4 regions of the Micromonospora sp. WMMB482 genome follow, and region 2 is predicted to be linked to each of the others. Evidence: riboswitches for the same ligand, from Rfam matches in the RefSeq annotation. Region 2 holds a riboswitch; each other region holds the start of a gene.
What was found. A riboswitch is a leader RNA that binds a small molecule or an ion and turns the genes downstream of it on or off. The one in region 2 is predicted to bind cyclic di-AMP.
Positions count from the first base shown of each region.

Region 1: another riboswitch for cyclic di-AMP. It lies ahead of KSK32_RS15080 (hypothetical protein); the one in region 2 lies ahead of KSK32_RS28245 (transglycosylase family protein).
Region 3: another riboswitch for cyclic di-AMP. It lies ahead of KSK32_RS03910 (hypothetical protein); the one in region 2 lies ahead of KSK32_RS28245 (transglycosylase family protein).
Region 4: another riboswitch for cyclic di-AMP. It lies ahead of KSK32_RS22020 (C39 family peptidase); the one in region 2 lies ahead of KSK32_RS28245 (transglycosylase family protein).

Region 1 is NZ_JAHOPD010000020.1:2,970,335-2,977,476, reverse strand. Features, by position in the region: gene KSK32_RS15105 (cation-translocating P-type ATPase) at 1-1,774, opposite strand, end outside; gene KSK32_RS15100 (hypothetical protein) at 1,792-2,763, opposite strand; gene KSK32_RS15095 (heavy-metal-associated domain-containing protein) at 2,800-3,006, opposite strand; gene KSK32_RS15090 (metal-sensitive transcriptional regulator) at 3,087-3,386, shown strand; gene KSK32_RS15085 (YibE/F family protein) at 3,550-4,842, shown strand; cyclic di-AMP (ydaO/yuaA leader) riboswitch at 4,997-5,128, shown strand; gene KSK32_RS15080 (hypothetical protein) at 5,132-6,160, shown strand; gene KSK32_RS15075 (carbonic anhydrase) at 6,216-6,869, opposite strand; gene KSK32_RS15070 (helix-turn-helix domain-containing protein) at 7,026-7,142, shown strand, end outside.
Region 2 is NZ_JAHOPD010000020.1:5,777,911-5,785,052, forward strand. Features, by position in the region: gene KSK32_RS28235 (transglycosylase domain-containing protein) at 81-2,396, shown strand; gene KSK32_RS28240 (YbaB/EbfC family nucleoid-associated protein) at 2,501-2,986, opposite strand; gene KSK32_RS28245 (transglycosylase family protein) at 3,173-3,820, opposite strand; cyclic di-AMP (ydaO/yuaA leader) riboswitch at 3,819-3,964, opposite strand; gene KSK32_RS28250 (LLM class flavin-dependent oxidoreductase) at 4,134-5,696, shown strand; gene KSK32_RS28255 (helix-turn-helix domain-containing protein) at 5,743-6,219, shown strand; gene KSK32_RS28260 (SDR family oxidoreductase) at 6,251-6,949, shown strand.
Region 3 is NZ_JAHOPD010000020.1:667,869-675,010, forward strand. Features, by position in the region: gene KSK32_RS03890 (carbonic anhydrase) at 1-397, opposite strand, end outside; gene KSK32_RS03895 (alpha/beta fold hydrolase) at 545-1,459, shown strand; gene KSK32_RS03900 (AAA family ATPase) at 1,584-3,698, shown strand; gene KSK32_RS03905 (cation diffusion facilitator family transporter) at 3,790-4,704, shown strand; cyclic di-AMP (ydaO/yuaA leader) riboswitch at 4,848-4,978, shown strand; gene KSK32_RS03910 (hypothetical protein) at 4,983-6,056, shown strand; gene KSK32_RS03915 (SRPBCC family protein) at 6,080-6,532, opposite strand; gene KSK32_RS03920 (STAS domain-containing protein) at 6,634-6,993, opposite strand.
Region 4 is NZ_JAHOPD010000020.1:4,414,743-4,421,884, forward strand. Features, by position in the region: gene KSK32_RS22015 (hypothetical protein) at 93-857, shown strand; cyclic di-AMP (ydaO/yuaA leader) riboswitch at 1,167-1,308, shown strand; gene KSK32_RS22020 (C39 family peptidase) at 1,499-2,359, shown strand; gene KSK32_RS22025 (alpha/beta fold hydrolase) at 2,750-3,496, shown strand; gene KSK32_RS22030 (CDP-glycerol glycerophosphotransferase family protein) at 3,542-5,218, opposite strand; gene KSK32_RS22035 (bifunctional cytidylyltransferase/SDR family oxidoreductase) at 5,238-6,740, opposite strand; gene KSK32_RS22040 (ABC transporter ATP-binding protein) at 6,845-7,142, opposite strand, start outside.

The DNA.
Region 1 (7,142 bases), 2.8 Mb from region 2:
TCAGGCCCAGCTCACGCAGCCGAGCGACCGCCGCCCGGCTGGTCGGCTTCACCGCGTCGGCCACCGCGAGCACGCCCCGGGCCCGCCCGTCCCAGCCGGCCAGGATCGCCGTCCGCCCGGCGGCCTCCGCGCCGGTCGCGGCCCGCTCGACCTCCTCGGGTACGTCGAGACCCCGCTCCCGCAGCAGCCGGGCCCGGCCGACCACCACGCTCCGGCCGTCGACGGTGCCGGTCACGCCCAGCCCTTCGGCGTTGGCGAACTCGCCGACCGCGGGCAGCGGCCCGGCTTCGGCCGCGGCCTCGGCGACGGCCCGCGCGATCGGGTGCTCGGAGGCCGCCTCCAGCGCGCCGGCCACCCGGAGCAGTTCGTCGGCGTCCTCGCCGCCGGCGGGCAGCACCTCGGCCAGCGCCATCCGGCCGGTGGTGACGGTGCCGGTCTTGTCCAGCACCACGGTGTCGGCCCGGCGGGTGGACTCCAGCACCTCCGGCCCCTTGATCAGCATGCCGAGCTGCGCGCCGCGCCCGGTGCCGACGAGCAGCGCGGTCGGGGTGGCCAGGCCGAGCGCGCACGGGCAGGCGATGATCAGGACGGCCACCGCGGCGGTGAACGCGGCGGTCGGCCCGGAACCGGTGCCGAGCCACCAGCCGAGCGTGCCGGCGGCCAGCGCGATCACGATCGGCACGAAGACGCCGGAGATCCGGTCGGCGAGCCGCTGCACCGCCGCCTTGCCGGTCTGTGCCTGCTCCACCAGCCGCGCCATCTGGGCGAGCTGGGTGTCTCCGCCGACCCGGGTGGCGCGGACCACCAGCCGGCCGCCGGCGTTCACCGTCGCGCCGACCACGGCGTCGCCCGGCCCGACCTCGACCGGCACCGACTCGCCGGTGAGCATGCCGGCGTCGACAGCCGACGTGCCCTCCTCGACCACGCCGTCGGTGGCGATCTTCTCGCCGGGCCGGATCACGAACCGGTCACCGACCGCGAGCCGGCCGACCGGGATCCAGGTCTCCTGCCCGTCGCGCAGCACCGTCACGTCCTTGGCGCCGAGTTCGAGCAGGGCGCGCAGCGCCGACCCGGCGGTGCGCTTGGAGCGGGCCTCGAAGTACCGCCCGGCCAGGATGAACACGGTCACCCCGGCGGCGGCCTCCAGGTAGATGTTGCCGGCGCCGTCGCCGCGGGTGATGTCGAAGCTGAACGCGTGTTTCATCCCGGGCATGCCGGCGTCGCCGAGGAACAGCGCCCAGAGCGACCAGCCGAACGCGGCCAGCGTGCCGAGCGAGACGAGCGTGTCCATGGTCGCCGCGCCGTGTCGCAGGTTGACCAGCGCGGCGCGGTGGAACGGCAGCCCGCCCCAGACCACCGCCGGGGCGGCGAGCGTCAGCGAGGCCCACTGCCAGTAGTCGAACTGCCAGGCGGGCACCATGGCGAGCACGATCACCGGCAGGGTGAGCACCGCGGAGACCCAGAGGCGGGTACGCGCGGTGCGCAGCTCGTCCACCGGCTCCCCGGCCGCTGCCGTCTCCGCCTGCTCGGGCGGCGGCGGCACCACGGCGGTGTAGCCGGTCTTCTCGACGGTGGCGATCAGGTCGGCCGGCGCGATGTCGTCGGCATACCGGACGGTGGCCTTCTCGGTGGCGTAGTTCACAGTCGCCTCGACGCCGTCCATCCGGTTGAGCTTCTTCTCGATCCGGGCGGCACAGGACGCGCAGGTCATCCCGCCGATCGCCAGTTCGATCAGGTTCGGCGCGGTGGGCAGCGCCTTTCCCGTGGCAGTCATCGCGGCACCTCCGGCGCTCAACTGTGCCCGTGCCCCGGGGTGCCGTGTCCGGCGTCCGGGGTCGGTGCGGTGGTGGGTGCCGGCGCGGTGGGCACCGGCGCGGTCCGGTCGCCGGCGAGGACGGTGAACTCGGCGGTGTGCACCGCGTCGCCGTGCCGGAAGTCCAGGTAGAGACGGTACGCCCCGGCCGAGGGCACCTCGGCGGCGAACGTGATCGCCGGACCGGCCGGTGTGCGCCCGTCGCCGGGCGTGCCCTCCGGGTGCACGTGCAGGTACGCCAGGTCGCCCTGCCGCAGCGCCACCAGGTGCCCGTACGCGCCGAGGTAGGGCGCGAGGTCGGTGACCGGCCGCCCGTCGCGGCTGACGGAGAGCGTGAGCCGGCTGGTGCGGCCCGGTTCCGGAGTGCCGGTCAGGGTGACCGTGTAGCCGTCGACTGTGGTGCTGGTCGCCGGCGTCGGCAGCGGCCGGGCGGTCAGCTCGCCGGGGACCGTGACATCCAGGCCGAGGGTCAGCGGGTCGCCGCCTTCGGGGGTGAAGTCGGCGAACGCCCGCCAGACGCCGGGGCCGCCGAGCGGCGAGGCGACCTGCCAGGTGCCGTCGCCGGTCATCTCCGGGTGGACGTGCCGGAACCCGGACAGGTCCCGGCGGGCGACGATCAGGTGCATGCGCTTGTCGTGGGCCACCTCGAAGCGGGTGACCGGCGCGCCGTCCGGGCCGGTGATCCGGAAGGCGAACTGCCCGGCCGGGGCGGTGGCGGGCTGGAACGTGTAGCCGCGTTCGGAGACGAGCAGCCCGCCGGGCAGGTGTGCGGAGGCCCCGCCCTCGTCACCGTGGCCGGCGCCGCCGGCCCCGTGGTCGCTGCCGCTGTCGTCGTGGCGGTTCTCGGCGGCCGGTGTGACGGGATCGGCCAGGGTGCCGATCCCGTACGCCGCGCCGAACACCGCCACGAGGCCGAGGGCGAAGCCGCTGAGCTTCGTCGCCGTGTTCATGGTGTCTCCTCGGTTTCTGCGGGTCCGCCGGACCCGTCACGCACCGACGAGGTCGTAACCGGCCTCGTCGACCGCCGCGCGGACCGCGTCCGCGTCCAGCGGCTTCTGACTGGTGACGGTGACCCGGCCGCCGGCCAGGTCGACCTGGACGTCGGTGACGCCCGGTAGCGCGCTCAGCTCGGTGCTCACCGAGTTGACGCAGTGCCCGCAGGTCATGCCGCTCACCTGGTAGGTGGTCTCCATCTCGCCCTCCGATCTGATACCCCCTAGGGGTACGGATCGAACGTTAACATACCCCCGAGGGGTACGCTATCCTCGGTGTCATGACCGCGCCGTCCAGCCCGACCCGGGGCTACACCGCCAGCAAGGACCAACTCCTCGCCCGGCTCCGCCGGATCGAGGGCCAGGTCCGTGGCATCGAGAAGATGGTCGAGGAGGACCGCTACTGCATCGACGTGCTGACGCAGATCTCGGCCATCCAGGCGGCGCTGGACAAGGTCGGCCTGGGCCTGCTCGACGGCCACGCCCGGCACTGCATGCACGAGGGCGCCGCCGAGGGCCGGGCCGACGAGATGGCGACCGAGATGATGGCGGCCGTCGGCCGCCTGATGAAGCGCGGCTGAGCGGCCACCCGCCGCGTCCCGGGCCCGTCCTGCCGGAGCGGGCGAGCCGGGCTGCCTACCATGGCCGGGCGACGCCCCGGACGTGGTCGACACGTCCGCGCCGGCCGGCTGACCAGGCCGGTCCGGCGGACCAGGCGTCGCCGCGACCGTTGGGAGAGACGCCATGGGTGCCGACCACACCCGCCCCGCACCCGCCGCGCCGCCGGGCGTACGACGGCTGCTCGTCGCCGTGGTGGTGCCGCTGTTCGCGCTCACCGTGATCGCGGCGCTGGTCCTCTGGCCCCGGCAGGACCGGGAGCCGTTCGGCGGCGCGGACGTCCCCCGCTACCACGGCACCGTGACCCGGGTGGTCACCGAGCCCTGCCCGCCGACCCCGGAGGCCCCGGAGGCCCCGGAGGCCCCGGACGGTGGAGGTGGCCCCTGCGGCACCGTGACCGTCACCGCCGAGCAGGGCCCGGACGCGGGCCGGCAGGTCGAGATGCCGATCCCGGCCGGGCCGGGCGCGCCCCGGGTCGCGGTCGGCGACGAGGTCGTCCTGGTCGAGCTGACCGACCCGGCCGACCCGACGGTGAAGTCCTACAACATCGCCGAGCACCAGCGCGGTACGCCGCTGATCTGGCTGATGGTGCTGTTCGCCGCCGCGATCGTGGCATTCGGCCGCTGGCGCGGGCTCGCCGCGCTCGGCGGCCTGGTGGCCAGCTTCGCCATCCTGCTCGGCTTCGTGCTGCCGGGCATCGGGTCCGGCCAGCCGCCGCTGCTGGTGGCGATCGTGGGCGCCGCGCTGATCATGTTCGTGGTGCTCTACCTGACCCACGGGATCACCGCGCAGACGTCGGTGGCGGTGCTCGGCACGCTCGGCAGCCTGGTGGTCACCGGCGTGCTCGGCCTGCTCGCCACGTCCGCCACCCACCTGACCGGCTTCGGCAGCGAGGACGCCACCACGCTGTCCATGTTCCGGGCCGACGTGGACCTGCACGGGCTGCTGCTGGCCGGCATCATCATCGGCTCGCTGGGCGTGCTGGACGACGTCACAGTCACCCAGGCGGCCACCGTCACCGAACTGGCACACGCCAACCCGGGCCTGTCCCGGCGGCAGCTCTACCGGGCCGCGACCCGGGTCGGCCGGGCCCACATCGCGTCCACCGTCAACACCATCGTGCTGGCGTACGCGGGCGCGTCGCTGCCGCTGCTGCTCCTGCTGGTCGCCGACTCCCGCCCGGTCAGCCAGATCCTCACCAGCGAGTTCCTCGCCCAGGAGATCGTCCGCAGCGCGGTGGCCACGCTCGGCCTGATCGCCGCCGTACCGCTGACGACCGGACTGGCCGCGATCGTGACCACCGCCGGACGACGCTCGCGCGGCGCGGAACCGGCGCCACCCGCGCCCCGGCCGCCGACCCGACGGGAGGACGCGCTGGAGGCGCTCGGCGGCGGGAAGAGCACGGAGGCCGCATGGTGACACTCCGCAGCGTGACCATCGATTTCAAACGCGACGCTGGTCACGGTGCGCCACGGCGAAATCTCGCTATTGGTCGGCTTCCGGACGTAGATCCTCAGGAGTGCTGTCAGGTAACCTCGCTGCCGGTCACCGCCGAAGGCGCGCACCGGCGCCAGCGGTGCCGCCGCCCAATCGCCCGCGGGCGAGCCGGGGAACCAGGTACATGGGGTGAATCCGCGACAGCGGTAGGGGCCACTTCCGTCCCGAACCCGTCAGCTAACCCGGTCGGCGGCCGACGGAAGGGAACATTGTGACGGCACCCCTGCGCCGCTGGCTGACACCCGTGGTGGCCGTGCTGGCCTCGCTGGCCGTGCTGGCCGGGCCGACCCCGGCGACCGCGGCCCCCACCGCGGCGGCCCCCGGCACCCCCTCGGGCCACGAGGAGGACGGCGAACCGCCGCTCATCACCGAGGCGATCGACGCCGCCAACCGCAACTTCCTCCAGGCCAAGGCGAAGCTGGCCAAGTCGCAGGACCGCCAGCGGCGGCTGGCGGCCGAGGTGAAGACGGCACAGGCCGAACTCGACGCGCTCAGCCCGCAGGTCAACCAGCTCGCCGCCCAGTCCTACCGGACCGGCCGGATGGGCGCGATGGCCATGCTCCTGGAGAGCAACTCGCCCGATTCGTTCGTCCGCCGGGTCAACGCCCTGGACGAGCTGAACCTCCTCAACGCGCAGCGCCTGGCCGCGATCAACGCGGTCAAGACCCGCGCCGAGCAGGCCAAGATCGCGCTCGACGCCGAGGTACGCGAGCAGGAGAAGCAGAAGAACGCGATGGAGCGCGAGAAGGTGCAGGCCGAGCGCGCGCTGAAGCTCGTCGGCGGTCTCGGCTTCACCGGCGGCCTGGTCTCCGCCACCTCACCGGTCGCCAAGATCGCCCCCGGCCGCACCGCCGACGGCGGCTGGAAGGCCGAGTCGTGCAGCGAGGACGACCCGACCACCTCGGGCTGCGTCACCCCGCGCACGCTGCACGCGTACAAGGAGGTACGCCGCGCGGGCTTCAAGCGCTTCGTGGGCTGCTACCGGCCCGGCGGGCCGTGGGAGCACCCCAAGGGCAAGGCGTGCGACTGGTCGCTCCAGAACAGCGGCTTCGCGCCATGGCACAACAACGACACCCGCCGGTACGGCAACGAGGTCGCCGCCTTCCTCATCCGCAACGCCGACCGGCTGGGCATCTACTACGTCATCTGGAACCGGCAGATCTGGTTCCCGGCCACCGGCTGGAGTTCGTACAGCGGACCGTCGAACCACACCGACCACGTTCACATGTCGCTGCTCTGATTCGGACACAGCGAAGGGGCCGCCCTCGGGCGGCCCCTTCTCGTCGCCCTAGGGGTCAGCCGGCCAGCGCCGGATCGGCGGGCGCCGCCGGAGCGGGCAGCGGGGCCGGGGACTGCGCCACGGTCCGCACCTCGCCGCCGGCGAGCCGGTACGACATGCCCACCACCGTGCACCGCCCGGCCGCCACCCGCTCGGCCAGTACGGCGGACCGGGCCAGCAGCGTCTCCACGGTCTGCGCGATGTGCACGTCGATGATGCCGTCGAGGTCGTCGACGCCATGGCGGGCGGCGCGCAGCAGGCTGGGCGAGACCGCGTCCACCACCGCGCCCAGGTGCCCGACCGGGGCGGCACCCGTCCGGACCCCCTCCCGGGCGGCCTGGACCGCGCCGCACGAGTCGTGCCCGAGCACCACCACGAGCGGCGTGCCGAGCACGGTGACCGCGTACTCGACGCTGCCGAGCACCTCCGGCCCGGCGGTGTGCCCGGCCGTCCGCACCACGAAGAGGTCACCGAGACCACGATCGAAGATGATCTCGGCGGCGAGCCGCGAGTCGGAGCAGCCGACGATCACCGCGAAGGGATGCTGACCGTCGGCGACCGCCGCCCGGTGCCCGGCGTCCTGATTCGGATGCTGCGGGGCGCCGCTGACGAACCGGTGATTACCGGCACGCAGCTCGGTCAGTGCCTGCTCCGGGGTGCTCGGCGTCATGTCCCTCACCTCGTCTACCTGGGGAACCACCAGGCCGAACGGCCTCGCGACCCACGGTCACACGCACCTCGGGGCCCGTCAAGATTCGTGATACGCATTTCATACTTTCCCGTGCCGGCCCGCGTCGGGTCGGGGCTACCGAGCAGGAGGCCTAGCATGACCACCATGGCGACCACACCAGCTGAGGACGGGAGCCGCCGTAACTGGACCTTCCTCACCAATCACGGCCACGTGCTGCTCGCGATCGCACGCAATCCCACCGCCCGGCTGCGG
Region 2 (7,142 bases):
GCTCTTCGGCCGGTGTCGTCGGCGCAGCTCGGTTAGCCTGCGAGCCGGGCACGACTCAGCCGAGCAGTCGGAGGTAAGGCGTGCGGAACAGCGGATCCACAGCGGAGCCGGGCGGCGCTGCCCAGATGCGCCCCAGGCGCAGCCGGCGGCGTCTGCCGGTCGTCCTCGCGGTCTGCACGCTGCTGGCCGGCTGCGGGCTGGTGGCCGGCGGCTACTACTTCGACAGCGTGCCGACGCCCAGCGACCTGAAGCTGCCCGAGTCCACCACCGTCTACTACGCCGACGGGCGCACGCCGATGGCGAAGCTGGGCGCGCAGAACCGCACCATCGTGCCGTACGACCAGATGAACGACTCGGCGAAGCAGGCGATCGTGGCGGCCGAGGACCGTACGTTCTGGACGAACCAGGGCATCGACTTCAGGGGCGTGCTACGGGCGGCCTGGGCCAACGTGAGCGGCCGGCAGCGGCAGGGCGCGTCCACCCTCACCCAGCAGTACGCGCGCATCGCCGCAGACCTGCGCGGGGTCACCTACTCCCGCAAGCTGCGCGAGGCGGTGATCGCGTGGAAGCTCGACGACGCGTACTCCAAGGAGGAGATCCTCGGTTTCTACCTGAACACCGTGCCGTTCGGCCGTGGCGCGTACGGCATCGAGGCGGCCGCGCAGACGTACTTCGGCAAGACGGTGCGCCGGGACGCGCCCGCCGCGCGGCAGCTCACGCCGGCCGAGGCGATGGTGCTCTGCGCGATGGTGAAGCAGCCGGAGGCGGACCCGGCCGACCCGGAGGGCTCGCCCGGCTACGACCCGCGCCGCAACGCGCTGGCCCGGCAGAACTCGATCGACAGGTGGAACTACATCCGCGACGGCATGGTCGAGCTCGGCTACCTGACGCCACAGCAGGCGGCGGGGCTCACGTACCCGGACACGGTCCGGCCGATCGACGAGGACGCGGGCCGGTCCGACCTGGACCGGCCGACCGGCCTGGTGGTCAACCACGTGCTCGCCGAGTTGCGCGAGACCGAGCCGTTCCGCGGCAAGCCCGACGAGGTGATCCGCGACGGTGGCTACCGGATCGTCACCACCATCGACAAGCGCGTGCAGGACGCGGCCGAGGCGGCGGCGGACATCCGCCGCGACACCGCGCCGCAGGCGGTACGCGACCAGCCGCGCAACTGGCAGGCCGCGCTGGTGGCGGTGGAGCCGGGGACCGGACGGGTGCTCGGCTACTACGGCGGTGACAGGGGCTCGGGCGCGGACTACGCCGGCTGGTACTACGACGAGAACGGCGAGACCCGCGGCTTCGGCCAGCACCCGCCGGGGTCGTCGTTCAAGGTGTACGACCTGGCCGCCGCCGTCCGGGACGGGATCTCGGTGAAGCAGCGGTTCGACTCGCCGGACACCAAGGAGTTCCCCGCCTCGGGGCGGACCAGGGGCAGCGCGGCCGGGCCGATCCGCAACGCCGAACGCGCGCCCTGTCAGCCGGACTGCGCGCTCTGGGAGGCCACCGTCGCCTCGCTGAACGTGACCTACTTCGAGCTGACCGAGAAGCTGGGCACCGACAAGGTGATCGAGATGGCCCGGCAGGCCGGCGTGGAGTCGATGTGGGAGACGGTCCGGGGCAATCCCCGGCCGCAGCGTGTCGACCTGCGCAGCGACCCGGCCGACGAGGTGGCGAAGCGGTTCTCCACGGAGGTCGGCATCGGGCAGTACGGCATCACCGTGCAGGACCACGCGAACGGGATGGCGACGTTCGCGGGCGGCGGCAAGCGTGCCGACGCGCACTTCGTCCGGTCGGTCAGCAAGGACGACGAGCAGGTGTGGACCGAGCAGCTGCGCACCACCGACCTGGGCCTGGACCGCGAGGCGATCGACCAGCTCGACTGGACGCTGCGCCGCGTGCGGGCCGCCGAGCTGGGCAACGGCTGGGACTCCGCCGGCAAGACCGGCACCTGGCAGGCCGGGCAGAGCACCACGCAGAACGTGCACACCTGGATGGTCGGCTGGACCGGCGCGCTCGCCTCGGCCGTCTGGCTGGGCACCACCGACGGCAAGCCGCTGCGGACCAGGGGCGGCAGCTACGAGGTGTACGGCTCGACCGGTGCCGCGCCGATCTGGCGGCAGTTCATGACCCGGGCCACCGCGGCGATGAAGCTCGACCCGGACGAGTACCGCTTCGGTCAGCCGGCGTTCCCCGGCGAGAACCCGGAGCCGACTCGGTCGGCGCCACCGCCGCCGACCACCGCCGCGCCGACGCCGTCGGAGTCGCCGAGCCCGAGTCCTTCGTCGTCGTCCCGGAGCCCGGACCCGACCCGTCGGCCGACGTCGCGGCCGACGCTGACGCCGTCGCTGCCACCGCTGCCCACCGTGTCGCCGACGCGGACCCGCGGCCCGCGCTGACCCGGCCGCCTCACGTTGATCTGCGCCGCCGGCCCACAGCGGCGCCGTCCGCCGCGTGCACGGCAGCCCGTGTCACCACCGGCAACGGTCGCCCTGACCAGGGCCTATCGAAGGTCACGGTTGCCGGGGTGGGTGCCCGCGCCGGCCGGGCGCCCGGCCCGGGACACGGCGCCACGGTCGCGGTGGATCCGGGCGGCCACCTCGTGCATCGCGCGGCTGAACAGCTCCGCCTGGTCGCCCACGCCGCCGAGCCGGGCGGCGAGCGCGTCGGCGTCGGCCCGCGCCGACGCGCTGACCTGGGCGTCCAGCTCGGACAGCGCGGCGTTGGCGGCGGTGACGAGGTGTCCGCAGAGGACGTCGAAGGGCACGCCCGCCAGCTCCGGGTCGATCACCACGGAGTCCAGCCGGCCACCCTGGACGGCGACCGCGCGGACCCGCCCGCCGGCGGCCGTGCCCTCGGCCCGGAGCAGGTCGCCCGGCTCGCCGTCGGTGTGCGCCGAGGCCCGGGAGCGCATCGCGGCGAGCGCCTGCTGCGTGCGGGTCAGCAGCTCGTCGAGGCTCGCGGCCGCCGAGAACGGGTCGTTGGTCATTTCCGCGCTTTCTTCACGTCTTAGCCGAGCATCGTGACCCTAGCAACCGGCTCCGACGAATCGCGGTCACCGGCCGCCGAGGGCCGCGTCCCGGCGCCGCGAGCAGGGCGGACACCGGGCGGCGCGGCGTGTCGCGGACGGCCGGACGCCCGGCCGGGGCGAACCGGCCGGGCGTCCGAGGGCCGCTCAGCGCAGGCGCAGCCGCTGACCGGGGAAGATCAGGCCCGGGTCGTCGCCGACGACCGCGCGATTGCGTTCGTGCAGGGCACGCCAGCCGCCGTCGACGCGCTGCGCGACGGCGATCTCCGACAGCGTGTCCCCGCGCCGGACCACGTACGTCCCGGCGGCGGACGACGGCTGCGGCAACACCCTCGTCGCGGCCCGTTGCGGCGTGGCCTTGCGCGCGGCGGCCCGCTTCGGGGCCGCCTTCTTCGGTGCCGCCTTCGTGGTGGCCCGCTCGGACCGAGTCGCCGCGGCGCTCGCCGAGCCACCCTTCCTGCCGCAGACGGGCCACGCGCCGATGCCCTGCCCGCGCAGCACCTTCTCCGCGACGGCGATCTGCTCGGACCGGCTGGCCAGGTCGGCGCGGGCGGCGTACTTCCTGCCGCCGTAGCCGTTCCAGGTGGCGCGGGAGAACTGGAGCCCGCCGTAGTAGCCGTTACCGGTGTTGATCTTCCAGTTGCCGCCGGACTCGCAGCGCGCGACCGCGTCCCAGTTGACGCCGGCGCTGGCCGGAGCGGCCGGGCCGAACACTGTCGCGGCGCCGACGGCGACGCCGGCCAGAGCCGCGCCGAGCGCGGTACGGCGGCTTCGGGCTGAGTATTCAGTTGCCATGTGGATTCCTCCACGCCGACGAGGTGAGCTGTCGGGTTCGGGCCGAGGAGCCCGGCCGCCGGTGGCGGCTTCACCCCGAGGTGCCGATGCACCGTGGAACGTGTGGTTCCCCCGCTCCCGCGCGAGGTTCGGTTACCGGGGCCGGCGGCGGGATTTGGCGTTTCCAGCCCCGGTGTCCGCTTGTGCGAACGCAACTGACGCTAGGAGCGATTTGCGACGATCATCCGCTTCTTGTGACGCTCTTCACCCGGCCGGGCGACCGGGGGCGGCGCTACGGTGACAGGGCCAGGCAAGATCACGGGAGGGCGGACGGATGACCGATCACGGACACGAGCTGACCTTCGGCGGCTTCCTGACGCCCGCCGCCGGGCAGCCCGACCAGGTGGTGGCGCTGGCCCGGCTCTGCGAGCAGGTCGGGCTGGACCTGGTCACGTTCCAGGACCATCCGTACCAGCCGGGCTTCCTGGACACCTGGACGCTGATGTCCTACGTGGCCGCCGCCACCGAACGCGTCCGCCTGGCCGGAAACGTCCTCAACCTGCCGCTGCGCCAGCCGGTGGTGCTGGCCCGCAGCGTCGCCAGCCTGGACCTGCTCACCGGCGGCCGGGTCGAGCTGGGACTCGGCGCGGGCGCGTTCTGGGACGCGATCGAGGCTGCGGGCGGGCGGCGCCTGTCCCCCGGCGCCGCCGTCGAGGCCCTCGACGAGGCGATCCAGGTGATCCGCGAGGTCTGGGACACCGACCGCCGCGGCATGATCCGCGTCGACGGCGAGCACTACCGGATGGTCGGCGCCAAGCGCGGTCCGGCCCCGGCGCACCCGGTGGGCATCTGGGTCGGCGCATACAAGCCGCGCATGCTGCGCCTGGTGGGCCGCGCCGCGGACGGCTGGCTGCCGTCCCTGTCGTACCTGCCCGAGGGCCCCGACGACCTGCCCGCCCTGAACGCGCTCGTCGACGAGGGCGCGGCGGCCGCCGGGCGCGACCCGGCCGCGATCCGCCGCATGCTCAACGTGACCGGCACGTTCGCCCGCTCGTCGGCCGGCTTCCTGGCCGGACCGCCGGAGCAGTGGGTGGAGGAACTGGCCGGACTGACGCTGGAGCACGGCATCACCACGTTCATCCTCGGCAGCGACGAGCCGCGCGCGATCCAGATCTTCGGTCAGGAGGTCGCGCCGGCGGTGCGGGAGCTGGTCGCCGCCGAGCGCGCCACGCCCGCCGCGGCCGCCCGCGCGGCCACCCGCGAGCCGGCCACCGCCGGCGGCCCGAGCACGCTCGGCGTCACCCCCACCCCCGACCCGGGGGTACGCCTGAGCGCGCGCCGCGCGTGGGACGAGTCCACCCGCCCGAGCGCTCCGCCGCCACCGGCCGGACACGCCTATCCGGCCCGGGGACAGGCCGCCGGGCAGCACCTGGTGGACGTGCACGACCACCTGCGCCAGGAGCTGGCCCAGGTGCGCGACCTGCTGGAACAGGTCAAGCGGGGCTCGGTCTCGCCGGGCCGGGCGCGGGCCGCGCTCAACGAGATGACCATGCGGCAGAACAACTGGACGCTCGGGGCGTACTGCGCGGCCTACTGCACGATGGTCACCCAGCACCACGGGCTGGAGGACGCCTCGATCTTCCCGCACCTGCGCCGCTCCGAGGCCGGGCTTGCCGCCGTGCTGGACCGCCTCGAGGAGGAGCACGTGGTGATCCACGGGGTGGTGGAGAACGTCGACCGGGCGCTCGTGGAGCTGGTCCGGCGGCCCGGCGACTTCACGCAGCTCCAGGAGGCGGTGGACCTGCTCACCGACACGCTGCTGTCGCACCTGTCGTACGAGGAGCACCAGATCGTCGAGCCGCTGGCCCGGCACGGTTTCTTCCCCGGCCAGCTGTGAGGTAGCTGACTTCTGATTCCCTAAGTCAGGGGGTACCGTCGACGGCATGACGGACCTCCTCTCGCAGCGTGACTCCTGGTCCACCGCCAACTGCTCGATCGCCCGGGCCCTGGAGGTGGTCGGCAACCGCACCACGCTGCTCCTGCTGCGGGAGGCGTCGTTCGGCACCCGCCGCTTCGACGACTTCGCCCGGCGGGCCGGCGTCAGCGAGCCCGTGGCTGCCGCACGCCTCAAGCAGCTCGTCGCCGACGGGCTGCTCGACCGGCGTCCCTACCGCGAGCCCGGCCGGCGCACCCGCGACGAGTACGTGCTCACGGCCAAGGGCAGCGACCTGATCCCGGTGCTCGTCGCGCTGCGGCAGTGGGGCGACACGTACGCCGCCGACGCGGCCGGCCCGGCCGTCCGGGTGGCCCACGACGGGTGCGGGTCGGCGGTGCACGCCCGGCTGCGCTGCGACGGCGGGCACGACGTACCGCCCGGCGAACTGGCCGTCCTGCCCGGACCGGGCCTGCTGTCCGCCTGACCTCCCTTCCCACCACCTCTCGGAGCGAGACATGAAGATCGCTGGAAGCACCGCCCTCGTCACCGGCGCCAACCGCGGCTTCGGCCGGCACCTGGCCGCCGAACTCGTCGCCCGCGGCGCCACCGTCTGGGCCGGCGCCCGCAACCCGGACACCGTGGACCTGCCCGGCGTCACAGCGGTACGCCTGGACATCACCGACCCCGCGTCGGTGGCCGCTGCGGCGGAGCGGGCCGGTGACGTGACGCTGCTGGTCAACAACGCCGGCGTGAGCACCGGCACCGGCCTGCTCGACGGCGACCTCGCACAGATCCGGCTGGAGCTGGAGACGCACTATCTCGGCACGTTGTCGGTGGTACGGGCGTTCGCGCCCCGGATCGCTGCGAACGGCGGCGGCACGATCCTGAACGTGCTGTCCGCGCTGTCCTGGTTCACGTTCCCCGGCGTCGGCGCGTACGGCGCGGCGAAGGCCGCCGAGTGGTCGATGACCAACGCCCTGCGCGTGGAGCTGGCCGGCCAGGGCGTCCGCGTCGCGGGCCTGCACGTGGGCTACATGGACACCGAGATGGCTGCCGCCGTGCCCGGCCCGAAGGCCGACCCGGCCGAGGTCGCCCGGCTCGCGGCCGACGGCATCGAGTCCGACAGCTACGAGATCCTGGCCGACGACGTCGCCCGCCGGGTCCAGGCCGGCCTGTCCGGCGGAGTGGCCGCGCTCTACCCCGCGCTCCCCTGAGCGGACCCGTCTCGCCGAGGTGGCGACGTCACCCCGGCGAGACGGTGCCCGTCAAGCGGCCGTCACGACAACCGCCCCGGACATCCGATCAGCGACCCCGGCACAACCCTGCACCGCCCGGCGCTCGCCGCACCCAGCCCTCACCAGATCCACCCCGGCCCATCCACGCGCTGCCCCGGCCGACGCGGGCGTC
Region 3 (7,142 bases), 5.1 Mb from region 2:
CCACGTACGCCAAGTCGCCGCCGGGGCACCGCCCGGTGCGCAGCGCCTCGACCGTGGAGCCGACCGCGCCGCAGCGCTCGTGGCCCAGCACCATCACCAGGCGTACGCCGAGCTGCTCCACCACGTACTCGATCGAGCCCCGGACGGCCCGGTCCAGGACGTGCCCGCCGGTACGGATCACGCAGATCGAACCGAACGTCTGGTCGAAGATCGCCTCCAACGGCACCCGCGAGTCGATGCAGCCCAGCACCACCGCGTACGGCTGCTGGTCGCCGGAGGCCACCGCCGCGGCGGCGGTGACGTCGTGCCCGTGCACCGGCTGCCCGCTGACGAAGCGGCGGTTGCCGGCGAGCAGCTCGGCCAGGGCGGCGCGCGGACCGCGGGCGGTGGAGGGCATGCCTTCAGCCTGGCCATCGATCCGACGCCGCGGAGCCGGACCGGAATCTTCTCTCCGGGCCGGTTGCCGTGGTGTCATGGCGGGTAACGCCGGTGTCACCGCCGGGTCATCCGGTGGACACACACCGGCGGGCCCGGGAGGTGGACGATGCCGGACCTGGAACTGCGGCTCCCCGACGACGTACGCCTGCACGTCAGCGTCACCGGGCCGGTCGACGCCGAGGTCACCGCCGTCCTGCTGCACGGCTGGACGCTGGACGGGCGCAGCTGGCACCGCCAGGTCGCCGAGCTGCGGGAACGCTTCGGCGGCCGGGTCCGGGTGATCACCTACGACGCGCGCGGCCACGGCCGGTCGAGCTGCCTGGCGCTGCGCGACGCCACCCTCGCCCAGCTCGGTGACGACCTGGCGGCGGTGGTCGACGAGATCGCCCCGTCCGGGCCGATCGTCCTGGTCGGGCACTCGATGGGCGGGATGACGGTGATGGAGTACGCCCACCGCCATCCCGGCCGGTTCGCCGCGCGTACCGCCGGGCTGGTCTTCGTCTCCACCACTGCCGAGGGGCACACGCACACCGCGTACGGGCTGTCCCCTCGGATCACCCGGCTGATCCGCCTGGCCGAGACCACAGGCGCCGGGGTGCTGGCCCGCTGCGGCGGCTGGCGGCCCCCGCACGCGCTGCTGCGCGCGCTGCGCCCGAGCATCCGCTGGATGCTGTTCGGCGACCTCTGCGACCCGGCCGACATCCGGCTGGTCACCTCCGCGGTGGCCCGAGCCACGCTGCGCTCGATCGGCGGTTTCCGCGCCTCGATCGGCGCCCAGCACCGGCTGGAGACGCTCGCCGCGCTCGGCGGGCTGCCGGCCGCCGCGCTGGTCGGGGACCGGGACCGGCTCACCCCGCCGCCCTGCGCCGAGTCGATCGCGGCGGCGCTGCCCACCACGGAGCTGACCGTCTGCCCGGGTGCCGGGCACATGCTGATGATGGAGCGCCCCGACGAGGTGAACACCGCCCTCGCCGGCGTGCTGGACCGGGTACTGGCCGGCCGCCCGGCCGCCCGTCTCTGAGCGTCTCCCGCTCGCGAGCGGCACCGGCGTACGCCACGTGCGCGGCATGCCCCGGCGTGCCGGTTGCCGGCGGCCCGTACCCTCATTCAGCCCGTCGTGCCCTCCGAACACAGGAGCATCCGCGTTGACCGACCAGACCACGCTGGACCGGGAGATCGCCGCCGAGCAGCGCCACCTCGACCGGGTGTACGCCCGGCTGGCCGAACTGCGCCGGTCGGCGGCCGACGCCGAGCGGGAGGGCTACCGGCTGGCCCGGGTCGGCAACTTCGGCGCGCTGGTCGAGCGGGACGCGATGGTCTTCCACGCCGCCCAGCGCCGGCACGTGCTGGACGCCGAGCACGAGGGGCTCGTGTTCGGCCGGCTGGACCTGCGGACCGGGCAGGTGCTGCACGTCGGCCGCCTGGGTGTGCGGGGCGTGGACGCGGAGACGCTGGTGGTGGACTGGCGGGCACCCGCCGCCGCCGCGTTCTACCAGGCCACGCCCGCCGAGCCGCGCGGCGTGGTGCGTCGCCGTACGATCCAGTCCGCCTCGGAGAAGGTCACCCGGATCGAGGACGACCTGCTGGACCCGGAGGCCGCCCCGCCGGACATGGCGGTGGTCGGCGACGGGGCGCTGCTGGCCACCCTGTCCCGGGCCACCGGCCGGGGCATGCGGGACATCGTCGCCACCATCCAGCGCGAGCAGGACGAGGCGATCCGCTCCCCGGGCAACGGCGTCACGATCGTGTCGGGCGGCCCGGGCACCGGCAAGACGGCGGTGGCGCTGCACCGGGCCGCGTACCTGCTCTACTCCGACCGGGCCCGGTACGCCGGCGGCGGCATCCTGGTGGTCGGCCCGTCCGGCGTGTTCGTCGAGTACATCGCCTCGGTGCTGCCGTCACTGGGCGAGGAGACCGCCACGCTGCACTCGCTCGGCTCGCTGTTCCCCGGCCTGTCCGCGTCCCGGACCGACCCACCGGACGTGGCGGCGGTGAAGGGCTCGCTGCGGATGCGCCGGGTGCTGGAACGCGCGGTACGCGACGCGGTGCCGGACTCCCCGGCCGAGCTGCGCCTGCTCTACCGGGGCGAGCTGCTACGCCTGGAACGTCCCGCGCTGGACGCGATCCGGGACCGGACGCTGGCCCGTGGGGCGCGCCGCAACGAGGTACGCCGGGCGGCGTTCGACGCGGTGCTCGCCGCGCTCTACGCGCAGGCCCGCACGCTGCGGGTGGGCCGGCTGCCGGAGCAGCCCGCGTTCGAGGACGAGATCATCGAACGGCCGGAGTTCCGCGAGTTCCTCAAGGCGTGGTGGCCCCGGCTGCACCCGCGGCACGTGCTGGGCTGGCTGGCCCGCCCGGACCGGCTGCGCCGCTACGCCGGGGGGATCCTCTCCTCGGCGGAGATCCGGCTGCTCGGCGACGCGTACCGGACGCTCGGGACCGAGGGACTGACGGTGGCCGACATCGCGCTGCTGGACGAGCTGGACGCGCTGCTCGGCAAGCCGGTGCAGCGGGCCCGGCCCAGGCGCGACCCGTACCAGCTCGCCGGTGGCGTGCGCGAGCTGAGCACGTACGCCGACCGGCAGCGCGCCGCCCGCGCGGCGGCGCGGGAGCGTCCGGCCGACTACCGCGACTACGCGCACGTGGTGGTGGACGAGTCGCAGGACGTCTCGCCGATGCAGTGGCGGATGGTCGGCCGGCGCGGGCGGCTGGCGTCCTGGACCGTGGTCGGTGACCCGGCGCAGACCGCCTGGACCGGCGACCCGCAGGAGCTGGACCGGGCCCGTGACCAGGCGCTGGGCCGGCGCAAGCGGCACCGGTACGAGCTGACCACCAACTACCGCAACTCGGCGGAGATCTTCGCGGTGGCGGCGGCGGAGATCCGCCGCCTCTACCCGGACCTGCCGCTGCCCGACGCGGTGCGGTCCACGGGGGTGCCGCCGGTGGAGCGCACGGTGCCCGCCGCCGACCTGCCGGCGGCCACCGTCGAGGCGGCCGAGACGCTGCTCGGGCAGGTGGAGGGCACGGTCGGCGTGATCACGCCGGTGCCGCGCCGGGACGAGGTGGCCGGCTGGCTGGGCGCGCTCGGCGCGGGCCGGCTCCAGGTGGTGACCAGCCTCCAGGCCAAGGGCATGGAGTACGACGGCGTGGTGCTGGTGGCGCCGGGCGAGATCCGGGCCGACCCCTCGGGCGTGCGCACGCTCTACGTGGCGCTGTCCCGGGCCACCCAGCGCCTCACCACGCTCGACCCGGTGGGGTGAGTCGCCCGGCCGCCACCCGCAGTTCACTTGCACACATAGCGATGTGAACATACATTGGGTCGGGCCGGTACGGGGCAGGAAGGGTGTTGGCGTGGGCGCAGGTCATGACCACAGCGGTGCGGTGGCCAACGCGGCACATCGCCACCGGGGCCGCCTCTGGGCCGCCTTCGCGCTGCTCGCCATCCTGATGGTGGTCGAGGCGGTGGCCGCCTTCACGACCGGCTCGCTGGCGCTGCTCTCCGACGCCGGGCACATGTTCACCGACGTCCTCGGCATCGGCATGGCGCTCGCCGCGATCACCGCCACGCGCCGCGTCGGCACCGATCCGCAGCGCACGTTCGGGCTCTACCGGCTGGAGGTGCTCGCCGCCCTCGCCAACGCCGTGCTGCTCGCCGCCGTCGCCGTCTACGTCCTGGTCGAGGCGGTACGCCGGTTCGGCGAGCCGCCGGAGGTGCTGGCCGGCCCGATGCTCGTGGTGGCGGCGCTCGGCCTGCTCGCCAACATCGCCGCGTTCGCACTGCTGCGCGCCGGGTCGAAGGAGAGCATCAATCTGCGCGGGGCGTACCTGGAGGTGCTCGGCGACCTGCTCGGCTCGCTCGGCGTGATCGCCGCCGCGCTGGTCATCGCGGTGACCGACTGGTGGTGGGCGGACCCGCTGGTCGCCGTCGGCATCGGCCTGTTCATCCTGCCGCGCACCTGGCGGCTCGGCCGGGCCGCGCTGCGCATCCTGGTGCAGGCCGCGCCGGAGCACCTCCAGGTGACCGCCGTGCACGACCGGCTGGCCGCCGTACCCGGCGTGGCCGAGGTGCACGACCTGCACGTCTGGACGCTCACCTCGGGCATGGAGGTGGCCTCGGCGCACCTGACCACCGAGCCGGGCGTGGACCCGGGCGGGGTGCTGGCCGCGGCGCGGGCCGCCCTGCACGAGGACTTCTCCATCGATCACGCCACGTTGCAGGTCGAACCCGGAGCGTCGGCCGGAGTGTGCGGACCGACCGAGTGGTGATTAGGACACACTTAAATCACTGTGGCTAATGTAGTCTTATGCCGGTTTTGCCCCGCCTAGCGGCGTTGCTCCGCGGAGCCGTGCCCGGGCAGCGCCGGTAGTCTCGGTCGCGGCCGCACCCGCGGACGCCACCGGCCCCGGTGGGGCGGCCGTCGCCTAATCGTCCGCAGGGACGAGCCGGGGAACCACGTACGTGGGGTGCATCCGCGTCAGCGGTAGGGATCTTCCGTCCCGAACCCGTCAGCTAACCCGGTCGGCGTTGACGGAAGGACGTGTGAATGCCCCCAGTGGCACCTGTACGACGGACGGCCGCCCGGTTGGCGGCCCTGATCGTCGCGACGCTGGCCCTCGGCGTCGCGACCGTTCCGGTCTCCCCCGCCTCGGCGGCGCCGGCGACCGGCCTGCTCGCCGCCGCTCCCGGCGACGACGAGGGCGGCACGCCCGAACTGCGTGCCCAGCTCGACGCCGCCGGCAAGGGCTGGCTGGAGGCGAAAGCCGCGCTGAACCGGTCGGTGAGCCGGCAGAAGCAGCTCAACGACCAGCTCAAGACAGTCGGCGCCGAACTCGCGGTACGCGACGCCAAGGTCGGCGAGATCGCCGCGGTGGCGTACCGCAACGGCCGCCTGGGCACCGCCGGGGCACTGCTCGGCAGCAGCAGCCCGGAGGGCTTCATGGACCGGGCCGCCGCGCTGGAGCAGGTCGCCGCGAACGAGGACCGTACGCTGCGCGACCTGATCGCCACCCGGGACGAGGCCACCCGCACCCGCGCCCAGCTCGACGGCGAGATCCGCGAGCAGCGCAAGCAGGTGACGGTGATGGCCAAGCGCAAGGAACAGGCCGAGCGCGCCCTGGAGGTGGCCAACGACCGCACCTCGCGCGGCAGCAGCGGCGGTGGCAGCGTCCAGGGCACCTCCAGCAAGAACGCGAAGCCGGCGCCGCGCAACTCGGACGGCTCCTGGCCGTCGGAGTCGTGCAGCGTCAACGACCCGACGCCGGCGAACGGCTGCATCACCCCGCGCACGCTGCACGCGCTGCAACAGGCCAAGGCGGCCGGCTTCACCCGGTACGTCTCGTGTCACCGGCCCAGCGGTTCCGGTGAGCACCCGAAGGGGCGGGCCTGCGACTTCGCCGCGCAGAAGAGCGGCTTCGGCGGTGTGGCCTCCGGCGGTGACCGGACGTACGGCAACAACCTGGCCGCGTACTTCGTGCGCAACGCCGACCCGCTCGCCGTGCTCTACGTGATCTGGTTCAAGCAGATCTGGCTGCCCAGCAGCGGGTGGAAGTCGTACAGCGGCGCCAACGGCGACCCGTCCAGCGACCACACCAACCACGTGCACCTCTCGGTGTACTGACCGCCCCGGACGGGCCGGCCGGATCAGGCCGGCCGGCCCTCCAGGGTCGCTCCGAGACGCGCCGCCAGGCCCAGGTGAGCCGCCCGGGCCTGGCGGAACGCGTACCCGAACAGCGGCGCCGGCGCGGTCAGCGTGATCTCCACGTCGATGCGTACCGTGCCGTCGGGCTCGTCGCGCAGCCGGGTGTGGTTGCGGACCGTCGTCGCGGGCTGCTGCCGCGCCACGGTGACCACCTCGTCCTCGCCCGCGATCAGCACGTCCGCCTGGTACGTGACCGGGAAGTGCAGCGGGCCGAGCTGCAGCCGGTCGGTGATCGCGTAGCTGGCCAGTGCGCCCGGCCGGGCCGGCAGCTTCCGGACCCGGACGATCAGCGGATGCAGCTCGCCCTGGCGACTCAGATCACCTAACAGGGCCACCGCTTCGGCCCGGCTGCACCGGGCCTGCACGGTGTAGCTGAAGCTGTCGCTGCTCTGCAAGCGGGCCCCCTCGCCGTCGTGCGTCGCGACGATCGTCCCGTACCGGCGCCGGACTGGCAACGGGTAGAAGGCCCCCTGGCCGCAGGGGGTGTGAACGGCGCTCAGGCGCCGGGCAGCACCTCGGGCGTGTCGTCGGCGAACCACGGCTCGGGCGCGCCGAACAGGCCGAGCAGGCCGGTCACCCAGAGCTGCCGGTGCACGAACCGGCTCGGCTCGGTGACCACGAGCTTGACGCCGCTGACCTCGCAGGTCTGGAAGCCCGCGACCATGGCGCTGATGCCTACCGAGTCGATGAACGTGACGAGCCGCATGTTCAGCTCGATCCGCGAGGGGCGGCCCTTGGCGAGCACTTCGGCGATCGCTTCCCGCACCTCGTACGCGGTGTCGACGTCGATCTCCCCACGGGGCGCGATCTGGACGACACCACCCGGTCGCACCGACTTCACGATCGACAGGCTCACGCGAGCACCTCCACTCGCCCATGACGGGCGCCTCATCAGTACGCGGGCCGCGACCGAGCGTATTCCTCTCACGGCCCGGTCGCCACCCCCCGGGATGAGCAATTCGCGAACTGGGCACACCTGGGCGTACCCAATCCGGACCTCCGGGT
Region 4 (7,142 bases), 1.4 Mb from region 2:
CCGCACCCGCCCTCGGCGGCCCGTTCCCACAGGCCCGCCCCGGCGAGGTCGTGCGGGCCCTCCCGCCAGGTCCTTCCCGTGAGGTGCCGACCATGTCGCAGACCGCTCTGTACCACTTCCTCATCTCCGTGCCCGAGGCCGCCGCCATCTGGTCCTTCCTGCTGCTGCTCGCCCTCGGCCTGCTCGCCGCGCTCGTCGCCCGTCCCGAACGCGACCCCGCGCCGGAGGGCGCCCCCGAGCCGGCCGACCCCGACGCCGCCCGCCGCGACGACCTGATCCGGTACGCCGAGGAGGTGGCGGTAGCAGCCGCCGGGGCCACCCAGACGGCCCGTCGCCGCCGCGAGCGGTGGCTGGCCGCGCAGGACGAGGCGGATCGGGCCTGGACCGCGTACGACGAGGCGGACGCCGCGGCCCGCCGCCTGGGCGGGGCCGCCGCGCTGGCCGCCCCGCGCACGCCACGCACCCCTGCGGAGTACGCGGCCCGGGAACGCTGGCTGCACCACGCCGCCATGACGGCGCACTGGCGGGACGACCTGACCGCCCGTCAGCTCGCCGACGTGCTGGCGCGCCGCAACGGGTGGGATCCGCGCCGGCACCCGGCCGAGCAGGAGATCATCCTGGCCCGCACCGTCAGGGACGGGCGCCGCGCCGGATGGGAGATCGCTGACGCGCGGGAACGGGCGGCCTGGCGGGACGTGGAACTGGCCGCCGAAGCGGCCCGGACGCTCGCCGCCGAGGCGTACGCGGCCGCGGTGGCGCTGCGGCCCGCCCCGGCGTGCGCGAGCGCGACGACGCGCCCTCTGCCGGTGCCCGCGTCGGTCCGCAACGCCCGGTGGCGCCCGGCCCGGGTGGGCTGAGACGGCCGTCTCGGCCGAATCGTTACCCGGAATGTGGTGAGCCCGGTCACCCGCGTTACCGAAACGGGCGCCGTGCGCAGAACGGGGCATCGAGTCGCGCAATCGCCGGCCCGGTGGTCGCCGTCTGTCCGCTTTCCGCCGCGCGGTGCCGTCGAAACTGCTTGTCCCATTGAGCGAAGTGAGTAACCGGGTGTTCGAAAATCCGTTACCGCGGATCACGTTTACGCAGGTGGGACCGCTTGGCATCGGACATACCCGCCGGTAGTGTCGGCGCGGTCCGATGCGGTAATCGATCGCCGACGGCGGCGCCGCACCGACCCGCCTAATCGTGTTCCACGAACCGGGGACCCATGAGCACCATCGGGGTGAATCCGCGAGCCACGGCCCGCGGTAGGGCGTACTTCCCGCCCGAATCCGTCAGCTAACCCGGTCGGCGGCCACGGAAGGAGTACCCCTCGTGCCCATCCCTCGATCGTCCCCCCGCCTCCACGGCGACGCGGTGCCCGCGCTGGCCTGACGCGCGACCGGCAAACCGCCCCCCGGGCGCCCGGCATCACGGGCGTTCCCGATCCCCCGGCCATCCGGCCCTTCAGCACGTGTGAGTTCCTCCGCGTGCCGGGCCGGCCTGCGCCGCACGCCCCGTGGAGGATTTCGTGAAGCACCACCTGAAGCGTCAGCTGCGACGGATCGTCACCGAACGCCCGTACCGGATCATCGCCGGATCGGCCGCCGCGCTCGTGCTGGCCGCCGGCGCCGGCGCCGGCACCGTCGCCACCGCCGGTGACGACGCCCCGGTCCAGGAGAACACCGCAGCGGTCGCCGATCTCGGCGCCGCCCGCCTCGGCGAGCAGCCCGCCAGCCGCAGCGAGGCCCGGATCGCCGTGCCGCAGGCGTCGCCGAGCGCCTCCGCCGCGCCCAGCGCGTCGCCGAGCGCCTCGCCGTCCGCGAAGGCGGCGGCAGACCCGGACACCACTCCCAAGGCCAAGCCGAAGCCGCCGTCGAGCAAGTCGCTCGACTACGACTACCAGGCGCAGATCAACTACTTCTACTGCGGCCCGGCCGCCGTGCGCAACGCGCTCAGCGCCGCCGGCATCGAGCGCAGCCAGGACGCGCTCGCCGGCCCTCTCGGCACCACCGAGATGGGCACCAACTCGGCCGAGGACACCACCCGGGTGCTCAACCAGCAGGTCAAGGGCAACCCGTACCGGACTCGGATGATTCCCGGCTCGGCCACCCCGGCCCAGATGGACCGCCTCCAGGCCGACGTGGTCGAGGCGATCAACGACGGCCGCGGGGTCGTCGCGAACGTCGCCGGTACCGCCACCGACACCAACGGCGGCTGGCACTCGTTCCCGGGCGGCCACTACGTCGCGGTGGTCGGCTACAAGGACGACGGCCGGACCGTACGGATCGCCGACTCGGCCGACCCGTCGCTGCCGTCGTACTGGGTCACCACGATCGACCTGGCGCACTGGATCGCCAGCCGCGGCTACTCCGCCTGACCGTCCCGCACGCTCCGAAGGCCGGCACTCCACCCCGGGGTGCCGGCCTTCAGGCTGCCCTCACGCGCCCTTGGCGCGCGATCTTGGACTTGTGGCGCCCAGCATGTCCGGCCCGCCCGATGTGGGAGGTGCCACAGCCCCAAGATCGCAGAGGTTCGGGGCGGCGCGGGCGCGCGAGGTGGGATCGGTGGAGATCTTGGTAGGAAAGGGCCCCTATGGGGGCCGTTTGGTACCAAGATCTCTCGGAGCCGGGAGTCCTTGACAACCCCACTCACAGATCGACGGGGAGGGCGGAGTGTGGGCGGCCGGAGCCGGGGCGAGGGGGGCGTCAGGGGGTGGGGCGGGGGTTTGGTCTCGCGTGGGCGGGGCGGGCGGTGGCAGACTGCGCCAATGGGCGATGCGACGGGGAAGCGGCACCTGATTCTCCTGCACGGCATGGGCGCCACCGGCGAGGTGTGGCTGCCCTGGGCGCCGCTGCTGGAGCGCCGCTGGCCCGGCCGCTGGCTCGCCCCCGACCTCGCGGGTCACGGCTGGTCGCCACCGCTGCCCGGCTACTCGTTCGAAGCCCTGGCCCAGCGCGTGGCCGACGGGCTCGGCCCGGTCCGGCTCGGCCCCGACGACCGGCTGGTGCTGCTCGGGCACTCGCTCGGCGGGGTGGTAGCACTGGCGCTCGCGGCCCGGCAGCGGGGACTTCCGGTCGACGCGGTGGTCGGGCTCGGCATCAAGGCGGTCTGGTCCCCGGCCGAACTGGCGAAGTCGCAGGAGCTGGCGGCCCGTCCGGTCACCTGGTTCACCACCCGGGACGAGGCGGCCCGCCGCTACCTGCGGGTGTCCGGGCTCGCCGGGCTGTTCGCCCCGGACCACCCGGTGGTGGAGGCGGGGCTGCGACGGGAGGACGGCCGCTGGCGGCTCGCCATGGACCCGGCCGCGTTCGCGGTCGGGGAGCCCCGGCTGCCGGTGCTGCTGGCCGCCACCGACGTGCCGGTGCTGCTGGCCCGGGGCGAGCTGGACCCGATGGTGACCGACGCGCAGCTCAAGGAACTGGGCGTGCCGGTGGCCACGCTGCCCGGGCTGGGCCACAACGCGCACGTCGAGGACCCGGAGGCGGTACTCGCTCTGCTCGACCCGTACCTCTGAGCGGCCGGGCCGACCGCGACGGCCGGACGACCGGCCGCCGCCGTGTCAGCCGGCTGCGCGCGGCGCCGGGACCGCCCAGTCGGGCTCCAGCTCGTGGCGGGCGGCGGTGAGGAACGCCTCGGCGTACCCGTCGGCGGGGAAATCGCCCAGGTAGCGGGTCCGGGCCGCCCAGCGTTGCGCCGCCTTCGGGTCGGCGTCGAGCAGTTCCGTGAGCACCTCGTCCACGTTGGACATGTCACGCCGCAGCACGTAGCCGGACGCCGCGAGCGGGAACCGCTCGACGAAGTGCGCGCCGTCGGCGCCGGTGTCGGTGACCGCGTACGGCTTGCCGGAGTAGAGCCAGTCGGAGATGACCCCTGACACGTCGGAGACCAGCGCGTCGGCGCGGTTGACGCACTCGGTGAGCGTCAGCTCGCGGCTCGCGGCGGCGCCGAACAGGTGCGGCCGGCCGGTCTTCGCCCGGTCGGTGGCGAGCAGTTCGGTGAGCCGGGCGAGCTGGCGGGCCGAGGCCGGGTTCTTGTCGGTGTACGGGTGGGCGCGCAGGATCACCGCGGCCCCCCTGTCGATCAGCCGGCGGATCAGCGTCTCGGCCACCGGCAGCGAGCAGTAGTTCGCGTCGGCGTGGTGCCCGGTCCAGGTCGGGGTGTAGAGGACCGTGGGGTGCGCCGGCGGGGTGACCGGCTCCCGGCGTACCTCGATGGCCTCGACCTGGGGACGGCCGACCACGACGAACTTGTCGGCGGGGATCTCCACGCCGGCGCGGGCGTACCTGTCGATCGCCGCCTGCCCGGCCACGAAGATCTTGTCGAAGATGGCCGAGACCGGGTTGGCGCTCGGGGCCTTGTCGCTGTCGCCGTGGTGCAACTGCACGTGGGTGAGCTGGTTGAACCGGATCACGTGGGCGTTCTTCGCACCGTGGTTGACGTAGAACGCCACCCGCAGGCTCGGCACCAGCGCCTCGTCGAGCGCCTTCAGCGTGGGGCAGAGGACCACCGGGGCGCGGGTGGCGGCGGCCACCGCCGGCAGGAACTCCGGCTCGCGCAGCACCACCACGAACGGGCGGCCGATCCGTTCCAGGTACGGCAGCCACATGGTGACCTGGTACTCCGAGCCGGGCGGCGCGGAGAAGTGCAGCACGAACTCGGGCTGGTGGCGGCGCAGTGCCCGGCCGACCGGTCCACCTCCGGCGGGCGGCCGGAACCGGCGCCGGGCGAGGTCCAGCGCGACCGCACCGCAGCCGGCGCCGACGAGCAGCGCGGCGGCGAGCGCCGCCCAGGCGGGCAGTGCCAGGGCGGCGGCGAGCGCCACCACGGCGAGCAGCACCAGCAGCGCGTCGCCGAGCCGGGCGGCGACCACAGGTGTCCACGTACGGACCGGGAGGTTCGCCGCCCGGATCTCCAGCGCGCCGGCCTGCCGTAGCGGGCCGACCAGCAGCACCAGGCCGAGCAGGACCAGCGCGGTGGCGGCCAGCGCCGGGTCGAAGCCGTCGTCGAGGCGCCGCGCGTAGCCGACCAGGATGCCGGCGGCGACGAGCACCGTCTCGGCGAGGCCGTCGGCCGACGGCCGGACCCGGCGCTCCCAGGCGGTGGCGGCGAGCGCCGCCACCGCCAGGGCCAGGCCCCAGCCGGTGGCCCCGGTGAGCGCCACGACGAGGAAGGCCAGCACCGCCAGCCCGGTGGTCAGCACCCGGGCGAGCAGCTTGCGGACCAGGTCACCACGCATCTGGTACGTCCCGTCGGGTTCAGGCGTCGGTGGACAGCTCGGACCGGTCCGGGCCCGGCTGGGCCGGTACGGCGGCCACCTGCTCGCCGGGGGACCGGCGCACGTCGACCACCTGGCCGGTCAGATCGGAGATCAGCACGTCCAGGGACGCCTGCGCGACCGCCTCGGAGGAGAGCAGCGTGTGCTCCGGCTCCTCGCCGAACGCCCGCGTCCGCATCGGGGTGGCGGTGCGTTCCGGGTTGACGCAGTTGACGCGTACGCCGAACTCGGCCCACTCGTCGGCGAGCGCCTGGGTCAGGTTGACCAGCGCGGCCTTGGTGGCCGAGTAGAGCGCGTAGCGGGCCCGGCCCCGGGTGTAGGAGCTGGACGTGTAGAGCAGCAGCTGACCCTTGGTCTGCTGGAGGTACGGCAGGGACTGGCGCGCGATGGTGACCGGGCCGACGAAGTTGACGTGCAGGAGACGGTCCATCGTCTCGGAGTCCATCTCGGCCAGCGCGCCCTTCTCCAGGATGCCGGCGGTGACCACCACGTGGTCGATCCGGCCGGTGGCCTCGAACGCGGTCTTCAGCGCGGCGGTCACGTCCTCGGACCGCTCGACGTGCGTGCCGGTGGTGGAGCGGCTGAACGGGAAGACCTGGGCGCCGTAGCCGCGGGCCAGCTCGGCCAGGTCGTGGCCGATGCCGTAGCTGCCGCCGAAGACCACGATGGTCCGGCCGGTCAGCTCCTCGGCGTAGCTGCGGTGGTCGGTGAGGCGGGGCGCCTGGGCGGCGGCGAGCTGGAACAGCTTGTCGGCCAGGTGCACGTCGACCGGGTGGGTGACCTTGATGTTCTCATCCGAGCCGTCGATCACCTTGATCGGCGTGCCGGGCAGGTAGCGCAGCACCACGCCGCAGTCGTCGGTGGCGGCGAAGTCGGGGTCGCCCTCGGCCCGGCGGTACGCCTCGCGGATGGTGCCGGAGCGGAACGCCTGCGGGGTCTGGCCGCGGCGCAGCCGGGACCGGACCGGGATGTCGGTGATGCAGTCGTCCGCGTCCACCTGGATGATCGTGTCGGCGGACGGGATGGCCACGTCGACAGCCGAGTACGTCCAGAGCGCGTTCACGCACTCGCGCACGATCCGGGCGCTGACCAGCGGGCGGACCGCGTCGTGGAAGAGGATGTTGACGTCGCCCTCGCCGACCGCGTCGAGCGCGATCCGGGTGGTGTCGTTGCGGGTCTCGCCGCCCTCGATCACCTTGGTGACCTTGCGGAAGCCGGCGTCGGCGACGATGCGCTGCGCGTCCGGCACGTGCCCGGTGGCCATCAGCACGATGATCTCGTCGATCTCCGGCGCGGTCTCGAAGACGGCCAGGGTGTGCTCGATGATCGGCTTACCGGCGATCTTGAGGAGCTGCTTCGGGATGCCCAGTCCGAGGCGCGTGCCGGTCCCCCCGGCGAGGATCACGGCCACCGTACGCGCGGGGCGCCAGGGTGCCGGGCTCGCCGGCGCGGCGTCCGGTGCGGTGGTGTGGTCCTGCGTCATTGCCGTACCTCACTCTGGGTGAAAGGGGATGGGTCCGAAAACCTTAACGCGTACGCCGGAGCGCACCGCTCCGGGCGGAACCCGGTGCGGTGCGCTCCGGGGCGCTACTTCTGGTTCTCGTAGGCGTCGCAGACCTCCTTGGTGGGGCCGTCCATCTTCAGGACGCCGCTCTCCAGCCAGATGGTCCGCTCGCAGGTGTCCCGGATCGAGCCGATCGAGTGGCTGACCAGGAAGACGGTGCCGGCGCTGTCGCGCAGCTCGCGGACCCGCTGCTCGCTGCGGGCGCGGAACTTGCGGTCGCCGGTGGCCAGGGCCTCGTCGATGAGCAGCACGTCGTGCTTCTTCGCCGAGGAGATCGCGAAGCGCAGCCGCGCGCCCATGCCGGAGGAGTAGGTGCGCATC